DNA from 2 places in the Bacillus sp. ISL-35 genome. Region 1 is predicted to be linked to the other one. Evidence: riboswitches for the same ligand, from Rfam matches in the RefSeq annotation. Region 1 holds a riboswitch; the other holds the start of a gene.

Region 1 (4,603 bases):
TGGTCCCCTGGAGGTTCGACTTCGAAAACATCGAGGGCAGCACCGGCTACGTGGCCATTTTCGATAAAGTGGGCGAGGGCCATCTCGTCGATGATTCCGCCTCTGGCGCAATTGAGGAGATAGACCCCTTTCTTAGTCTGGCTCAAAGTCCTTTCATTAAGAAGCCCTTTTGTTTCTTTTGTCAATGGTGTGTGGACGGAGATGATATCCGCTTCCTGAAGAACGTTGTCGAAAGTGGATAATTGTACGCCTAAGACATCGGCTCGTTCCTTCGTTAAAAATGGATCAAACACCTTCACGGACATCCCAAAAGCCCGTGCCCTTTTGGCAAGCTCGGATCCAATCCTTCCTAAGCCGATGATTCCCAATGTTTTACTGTGGAGTTCATTTCCGATGAACTGGTTCCTTTTCCATTCCCCATTTTTTACAGTAGAGTGTGCCTGAGGGATATTCCTCATCAATGCTGCCATCATCGCAAAAGTATGCTCAGCAGTGGAGATTGTATTTCCATCAGGGGCATTGACGACGACAATTCCTCTTTTCGTCGCTGCGGAAATATCTATATTATCCACACCGACACCTGCACGTCCGACGATTTTTAGTGAAGGCATGGAGTCAAGCAGTTCGGCCGTTACCTTTGTCGCACTTCTTACCAATAACGCGTCGACTTTTTCTAAACTGACCAGGCCGGAATCAATTCCCCCTGTATGCACCTGTGCATGCTTCCATTCCAGCAATGGCTGCAAGCCCTGTTCTTTGATTGAATCAGCAGCTAACACCTGATACATCTTTGCTCACTCCTTTATGTAAATAAAAATAATTTTCTGATTATTTTACAAGACGAATATTCTTTTGTCAAATGCACTAAATGTTCTTAAATATAATGTAAACGCTCTCTTAAATAGAAGTCGCTATCAGGATTTAAGGCTAAATTTCCGAATTTTGCAGGCTTTCCATCATCATATTCAGTCAGAAAGGAGATTAGGATTAATTTGGTGGTGACATAAAAACGTCACAAGCAAACATCTTCACAAAAATTCTTTTTTTCAGTATAATAAACATGTTAATTAAATATGGTCTATCTTCGGGGCAGGGTGAAATTCCCGATCGGCGGTAATGAGTGATTTTTTCTCTAAGCCCGCGAGCCTTTTAGGCAGGATTTGGTGCGATTCCAAAGCCGACAGTATAGTCTGGATGGGAGAAGATGGAGGTTCTGCAGACGTTCAAAAAATGCAGGTTTGAACGTTTATTAAGCATGCCTTAGTCAATTCTCCCTCAAGCATAAAACTTGGGGGATTTTATTTGTCTATGGGTATGTGAATGCTGAATCTTTCTTCTTTATGTGAGATGGATCTCTATAAGGAGAGAGGAAAATGAAAAAATTTAGTGTAAAAGCAATGGTTTCAATTGGAATGTTGAGCAGTATATCTTATGTCTTGATGCTGCTGAATTTTCCGCTGCCGCCGTTTCCAAAATTCTTGATGGTCGATTTCAGCGATATTCCTGCATTGATTGCTGCTTTGATCTTCGGTCCGGCAGCTGGTATTTTAGTAGAACTTATAAAGAATATCCTTGATTATTTCATGACAGGCAGTGAAACTGGAGTGCCAGTTGGCCATGCCGCCAACTTCGCAGCAGGAGTTTTATTCATTCTGCCAACTTACTATCTATATCAGCGGGTAAAAACTAAAAAAGGAATGACGTTTGCCTTAGTGGCAGGGACAGTCAGCATGGCCATTCTGATGAGTGTCCTTAATTACTATGTATTCCTGCCTGCCTACACATTGTTCCTGAATATGCCGGCAATGTCTGGTCCAGAAACAAAACAGTTTATTGTAGCAGGTATCCTGCCTTTCAACTTCGTAAAAGGCTTGATGATGTCTATCGTATTCATGCTGATGTTCACGAGAATGAAAACATGGATTGAAAGACAGCAAAACTATAAGAGTGCTTGATATATTTTTGATGATATAAAGCAACGGCCTGCACCGTTGCTTTTTGGTTTTTAAAGTGTTTAATTTTCTCAGTCAAAATAAAAAATTCCCGCTTATTAAGCGGGAATTTATGTATGATCTTATTCGAACTTCGTTGCATCTCCGTTGAATGGCTCATCAGCAACTTTGATTGAGTCGGTTGGGCAGCCTTCGAATGCATCCATCATGTCGTCGATTAATACATCAGGAATCTCAACAATACCTTCATTTTCATCAAGTGTTACGAAAGCGATGCCTTCATCATCGTAATCATAAATATCTGGAGCAGCTGCACCGCAAGCTCCGCATGCAATACAAGTTTCTTTGTCAACGATCGTGTACTTAGCCATGATATAATTCCTCCCAAGTGTTTAACAATAATATGCTGTTTTCACCAATATCAGTGAAAACGTATTCCTCATATCTATTGTAAAACTGTATCGCCAACATTTCAATAAAAAAAGTATTGAGAATGCTTATCAGATAAGGCGTGGAATGGATTTTGCGCTGAAAATAAAACATTCTGCTGGACATTTTCATGTTAAAATAAAGCTATAATATTTTTCTGCTATAGCAGGATAGGGATTTTTTCCCTACGCTATGTTTATTTTTACCCAAAAATAGGCAGGCAAATGGGATAGAAAAATGTTTTTAGCCATCATTGGCATTAATTTCAAGGGTGATAGTATGGGGATAACCTATTTGGAGTCTGTTGTTTTGTCGATATTGAAAACAATCAATGGTGAGAGAACCATTTATTCGCTGTTTCACCTTTTACAGGGCAAACGCTCATCACAGACCATCCAGGATGCTCATCTTTATAAAATCACTCCGTATTTCTCTACATATCCATCAGTTAGCCGGGATGGACTGGAAAAAATGGTCGGAAGGCTGAAGCGCAGAGGCCTGGTAGAAGAGATGGCAGAAACGAAAGTCAAATTAACATCCAGAGGGGAAGAGGAGCTTGAACAGCATTTATCTCAATGTCCGCTTCCTGAATTTTTAAATGGCTGGAAATACCATCAGGTAACCGAGCCTTTCTGGGAAAGATTGACGCTGCTCATCCAGGTGAGTTCGAACCTAATCAATCAAGAACGGTCCTATATCCCCGTCCGGAATAAGCCGGAAACGCTTAGCTGGGTAAAGCGATATATCAAACAGCAAAATGAAGATCGCTATATACTGGCTGAAAGGCTGTATGAAGAACTTACTTCCGCACTGGAGAATGAGGGGACCAAACCTGAATTAGTCGTTTTAAGGTTGACCGGCTTCAAGAAAATCGGTTTGACCATCATGCAGGCATCTGAACGGACTGGCATGGAACCGGCTCATTATCATTATGAGTTCCTGAATTGTTTGCATGCCATGTTCGACAGGCTTCTCGAAAGCCCATCTGTATATCCGCTGCTGAGCGGATTGTTGAACAAGGCAGAACGCGAGGTGCCATTGACGCTTTCAACTGACAAAACGTATAAATTGCTGCAAAAGGGCTATAGCCTTGATGAAATTGCCGTTGTCAGGAATCTTAAACAAAGCACGATTGAAGATCATATTGTAGAGATTGTGCTTACAATAAAGGAATTTGATATAGAACGCTATGTTCCAGCTGGAAAACTGGAAAGAATTTTGCTGGCTGCACAGCAGAATTCCGCAAAAAAATTGAAACAAATCAAAGAACGCGTGGCTGATGCCTCTTATTTTGAAATCAGGCTTGTTCTCGCTAAATATGGTGATGCCGAATGGAACTGAAACACTATCTGGCTAAATATTTTCATTTCGCTGATTTCCGCCCGGGACAGCGTGAAACAATTGAATCTGTTATGGGAAAAAAACATACAATTTCAATGCTGCCGACAGGTACAGGAAAATCACTATGCTACCAATTGCCGGGTTACCTGCTGGAAGGGCCTGTTTTGGTTGTTTCACCACTACTTTCGCTGATGCAGGACCAGGTTGAGCAAATGATGGCCATGGGTGAAAAAAGAGTGATTGCCATGAATTCGTTCCTGTCACCCCGGCAAAAGGCCCAGGCACTTGAACAACTTGAAAAATTCAAGTACATCTTCATATCTCCTGAAATGCTGGGGATTGATTCGGTATTGGAGCGCCTGATGAAGCTGTCTGTGTCCATTTTCGTTGTGGATGAGGCCCACTGTATATCGCAGTGGGGGTATGATTTCCGGCCTGATTATCTCAAGCTTGGAGAATATCGCAAGAAGCTGGGACAACCGTTGACACTTGCATTAACAGCCACTGCCACAAAGGAAGTTCGCAGAGATATCGCTGAAAAGCTCTGTCTTCAGAAATGGAATGAGGTAGTCTATTCAGTGGACCGTCCATCGATTTCGCTCACTCTGGACCATGTATCGTCATTCCAGGAAAAGCTGGAGAGGACAACTGAGCTGGTGAAATTTTTAAAAGGACCCGGGATCATCTATTTTTCAAGCAAAAAAGTGGCTGAGCAAACAGCCGCACATTTGAGGGAGAAGGGCAGCAAAAATGTCATGGCCTATCATGGAGGGCTTGATTCAGAAAGCCGAGTCCTGATCCAGCAGCAGTTCATCAATGGCCAGCTTGATGTCGTCTGTGCCACCAGCGCTTTTGGCATGGGCATCAATAAAGACAATGTA
Region 2 (4,603 bases), on a different contig from region 1:
GCTGTAATATTGCTTCCTTTTTTTGGAGCTGCTGGAACCTGGTTACTCAAGAAGTGCCCTACATATTTGCCGATCATGTCACATTCTATATTGACGATATCGCCTTTATCCTTGAAGCCAAGCACTGTGTCAGAAAGTGTCAGCGGAATCAGCGACAATGTCAGGCTGTCTTCCGATATCCCGAAAACAGTCAGGCTTGTACCATCAACTGCGACAGAGCCTTTCATGATGACGTATTTCAGCAATTCGGGATCAAGCTGGATTTCATAATACACTGCGTTTTCAACTTGGGTTTTCCCTTTGATGACCCCGACTCCATCCACATGGCCGGCGACAAAATGACCGCCGAACCGGCCTCCGGCTGCCATCGCTCTTTCCAGGTTCACCTTTGAGCCTCTCCTGACGGTTTTCAGGCTCGAAGCTTTTACCGTCTCCGGCATCACATCTACTGAAAACCGGTTTTCGGAAAAGGACGTGACAGTCAGGCATACTCCGTTGACGGCAATACTGTCACCAAGATGGACATCTGTCAGGACTTTTTTCGCGTCAATTGTCAGCACAAAAGATTCCCCGCTGTGCTGGATATTTGCAACAGTCCCGATTTCCTCAATAATCCCTGTAAACATATTAACCTCCCTCTAGACCGGCTCAGCAATGATCCGGATATCCTGGCCGATTTGTTTTACATCGGTGATTTTCAAGGGAACTGTTTCCTCCAGACAGGCAATGCCTTCGCCTCCATATGCTGACGGAGCATTTCTGCCGCCGATCAGCTTTGGCGCGATATAGGTAATCACCCGCTGAAAAGCCTTCTCCCTTAAAAAACTGCCATGGACCTCGGCACCGCCTTCAACATACAGAGAAGTGATGCCGCGCTCCCCCAGTTTTCCCAGCATTTCTTTGATCCCGACTTTCGCAGATTCTAACTTGATGATTTTGATGCCTTGTTCTTCAAATTGTTTTACCCTTTCAGGCTCGGCACCAGATCCTGTCACGATGATGGTCTGTGCTGCCTGGTCAAGGATCAGCCCCGATTCCCATGGCGTTCTCAGGGTGGAATCCAGTATTACGCGAATCGGATTTTTCCCTCCGGTCTCAAGCCGTGTCGTCAGGCTTGGGTTATCTTTAATGACCGTGTTGACTCCAACGAGAATGGCATCCTGTGTATGGCGGAAGTGATGGACGTCCTTGCGTGCTTCCTCACCGGTGATCCATTTACTCTCACCTGCCACTGTTGCGATTTTTCCATCAAGGCTGGTGGCTGACTTCAAGGTTACATATGGAAGTCCCGTGCTTATGTAATGAAAAAACACCTTATTAAGAGCAATAGCTTCGTCCGCTAATAATCCAACCTCAACCTCTATTCCGGCCTCACGCATCTTTTTGATTCCTGCTCCGCCGACGAGCGGATTAGGGTCAACCGAAGCCACAAACACCTTTTTGATACCCGACTCTATGACAAGATTCGAACATGGCGGCGTCTTCCCGAAATGGCTGCACGGCTCCAGTGTCACATAGAGAGTCGCTCCATTCGCTTTCTCACCTGCCATCCGGATCGCATGGACCTCAGCATGCGGCTCGCCTGCCTTCAAATGGGCGCCCATGCCAATGATCTGCCCCTCTTTTACAAGCACAGCGCCAACCTGGGGATTCGGGGAGGTTTGTCCTTCCGCTGCCCTTGCGAGATTGATGGCAAGGGCCATATAGTCTTGATTCTTCACCTTCATCCCTTCCTCTTTTTAAAAAAATAAAAAGACCCCGAAACATAAGCGCTTCGGGGTCCTAAAAAAGACAATATCAAACTAGAGGGTAAAAAAAGGTATACTGCTCCCTTGTTTCTAATCCTCGTTTTTTCCTTCTCCCATCCAGACTTTAACTGTCGGCCCTGGAGTTTCACCAGATCCACCGTTTAACAAATGTTAACCGGGTCACGGACTAAGAAGCACAGGCTTGGCTTCATCACCGCCGGTTGGGAATTTCACCCGACCCCGAAGGAATATATTAAGTTAGTGACATTATACAGAACATGTTCATAAATAGAAAACAAAATGGCCTGTTATTTTTTCATCAGTTTCTCAATTGTCGTCAACAGTTCATCGATCACTTCGTTGTCACCTTCCTGAATCCGTTCAACGATGCACGATTTCATATGGCCTTCAAGCAGCAGCTTAGCCACGCTGTTCAATGCCGCCTGAGTCGCAGAAATTTGGGTGATCACGTCGTCACAATACGTATCTCTTTCAATAAGGCCTTTTATGCCGCGTATTTGTCCTTCTATCCGATTCAATCTCGTGACAAGATTTTTTTTCGTTTTTTCAGAGTGATGGCTTTTTCGCTCTGATGAGCAGCAGCTGTCCGCACAGTCAGCCGGGTGTACTTCGGGCTCTAAAATGTCCATCTAAAAACCCCCTTTTACATCTTTTGCTTATATCTTATCATACCCCCACACAGTAAATAATCGCAAATTCACATCAACTCTTACATATAAAACGTTTTAAAAGGAATAACTATTTTTAACGAATATATTATTAAAGTTTGCTATTAAGCAAAAAAGTGGTGTGATGATGAAAAAATTCCGGCTTCCTGCATCTAATAGCGAGAAAAAAGAAATTCATTGCAGTGGATATGAAAAACTAAAGGCTGTCTTTCAGCATACCGCTGACTTTAAAGAGTTTGAATTTAAAAGGGGAAACTATACTTTGCGGTTTTGTTTCCTTGAAACCATGGTGTCACAGGAAAAGTTCAAGGAGCTTTTATTGATTCCTTTATTGGCTGAAGATTCTCAGGTCACACCAGACGAACTTAAGTTGTTGAATGGTATACGGGCGGATACTCAGAAAAACATGATCAGCGGCATTCTAAGTGGCGGATATGTTTTATTCTTATGCGAACGTGATGAAGGATGGCTATTCACATTCCCTAAAGATATCCAACGTGCCATACAGGAACCGATAAATGAATCAGTGGTTCGCGGCGCGCATGATGGCTTCGTTGAAAAACTTGAAACAAATATCAGTCAGCTAAGGCTTAGAATTAAAAATCCAGAGTTCACGGTTAACTACCATGAGTTAGGCGATAAGACCAAAACCAAAGTAGCTGTCATTTTTATGAAGGGGATAGCTGACCAGAATATCGTTGATGAAGTTGAAAGAAGGCTTTCCTATATTTCGACCGACATGGTACTAAGTCCTGGTTATATTGAGGAGTTCATTGAGGACGATCCGTTTTCTTTATTTCCACAGCTCATCAACACGGAAAGGCCGGATCGGGCAATGGCTAATTTAATGGAAGGCAGGATCATCATCATTGGTGATGGCAGTCCGACAGCCTTGATATTGCCAATCACTTTTTTTGCATTCTATCAGTCATCGGATGATTATAACAGTCGGTGGATTCCTTCTACATTCATCCGTTTGTTGAGGTATGTCAGCTTCCTTATCGCCATCACATTGCCTGCCTTTTACATCGCAATTATTGCTTTTCACCTTGAAGTCATCCCTCATGAGTTAATTCTTCCATTAAAGGGATCAATAGAAGGAATACCCTATCCTCCTCTTTTGGAGGCTTTCTTCATGGAGATAACGATTGAATTGATCAGGGAAGCTGGGATCAGGCTTCCGAGACCGATCGGACAAACCATCGGAATTGTTGGAGGTCTGGTCATAGGTGATGCTGTTGTAAGCGCAGGATTGATTTCTAATATCATGATTGTCATCGTCGCTGTCACTGCGATATCTGCGTTTGTCGTTCCTTCCAATGAAATGAGTACGGCCGTCCGGCTGATCCGGTTTCCCCTAATGGTTGCGGCTGCAATATTAGGTTTCGTGGGACTAACTTTTGGCCTGATATTCGTCTTCATTAAACTGTGCAAGCTTGAATCTTTCGGAGTCCCATATTTTTCGCCATTGGCTCCATTGCAGGTCAAGGATCTTAAGGACACATTTTTGAGAATGCCACTTTGGAAAATGGATGAGCGTCCGCGCAATTCACATGCTGTAAACACCAAGAGACAGCGGGACTCTAGAGGATGGAAGACAAATGAACCGAGATAAAGATACGATTACCCATCAGCAATTTTTCTTTTTGATCATCCAGACACAGTTGGGTGTAGGTGCCCTTTCATTGCCCTATCAAATGCATAAATCTGCGCAGTCAGATGGATGGATTTCGGTACTTCTGGCCGGCCTTTTGCTTCAAGGAGTCTTATTAATGTATTTCATGCTTTTAAAAAAATTCATGTCTAAAAACATCCTTGATATTTCAGCGTTTCTGTTAGGCAGGAAGATTGGTAAACTAATTTCTCTTTTCTATATGCTATATTTCATCAGTGTCGGAAGTCTGATTCTTGTGCTCTATACCAGAGTTATCGATCGCTGGATCCTTCCCTATACTCCAAATTGGGTAATCGGCGGTTTGCTTGTGCTGGCCGGAATCTATTTAAGTGTAGGTGGATTGAAAATCCTGGCCCGGTTTTACACATTGGTCACACCGCTTATCCTTTTGCTCTTGCTGCTTGTTTCCTACACGTTGAAGGATTCGAACATTTATTATTTGTTACCGATCGGACAAGCTGGCATCAAAGATATTGTCATTGGCAGTAAAG

The links. A riboswitch is a leader RNA that binds a small molecule or an ion and turns the genes downstream of it on or off. The one in region 1 is predicted to bind FMN.
Region 2: another riboswitch for FMN. It lies ahead of ribD (bifunctional diaminohydroxyphosphoribosylaminopyrimidine deaminase/5-amino-6-(5-phosphoribosylamino)uracil reductase RibD); the one in region 1 lies ahead of J7E38_RS01585 (ECF transporter S component).

Annotation. Positions count from the first base shown of each region.
Region 1 covers NZ_JAGGQK010000001.1:304,743-309,345, forward strand. The annotation lists gene serA (phosphoglycerate dehydrogenase) at 1-788, opposite strand, end outside; FMN riboswitch at 1,077-1,210, shown strand; gene J7E38_RS01585 (ECF transporter S component) at 1,374-1,955, shown strand; gene J7E38_RS01590 (ferredoxin) at 2,075-2,323, opposite strand; gene J7E38_RS01595 (YpbB family protein) at 2,619-3,722, shown strand; gene J7E38_RS01600 (RecQ family ATP-dependent DNA helicase) at 3,713-4,603, shown strand, end outside.
Region 2 covers NZ_JAGGQK010000008.1:24,575-29,177, reverse strand. The annotation lists gene ribE (riboflavin synthase) at 1-626, opposite strand, end outside; gene ribD (bifunctional diaminohydroxyphosphoribosylaminopyrimidine deaminase/5-amino-6-(5-phosphoribosylamino)uracil reductase RibD) at 639-1,721, opposite strand; FMN riboswitch at 1,850-2,000, opposite strand; gene J7E38_RS13070 (metal-sensitive transcriptional regulator) at 2,057-2,398, opposite strand; gene J7E38_RS13065 (spore germination protein) at 2,565-4,052, shown strand; gene J7E38_RS13060 (GerAB/ArcD/ProY family transporter) at 4,039-4,603, shown strand, end outside.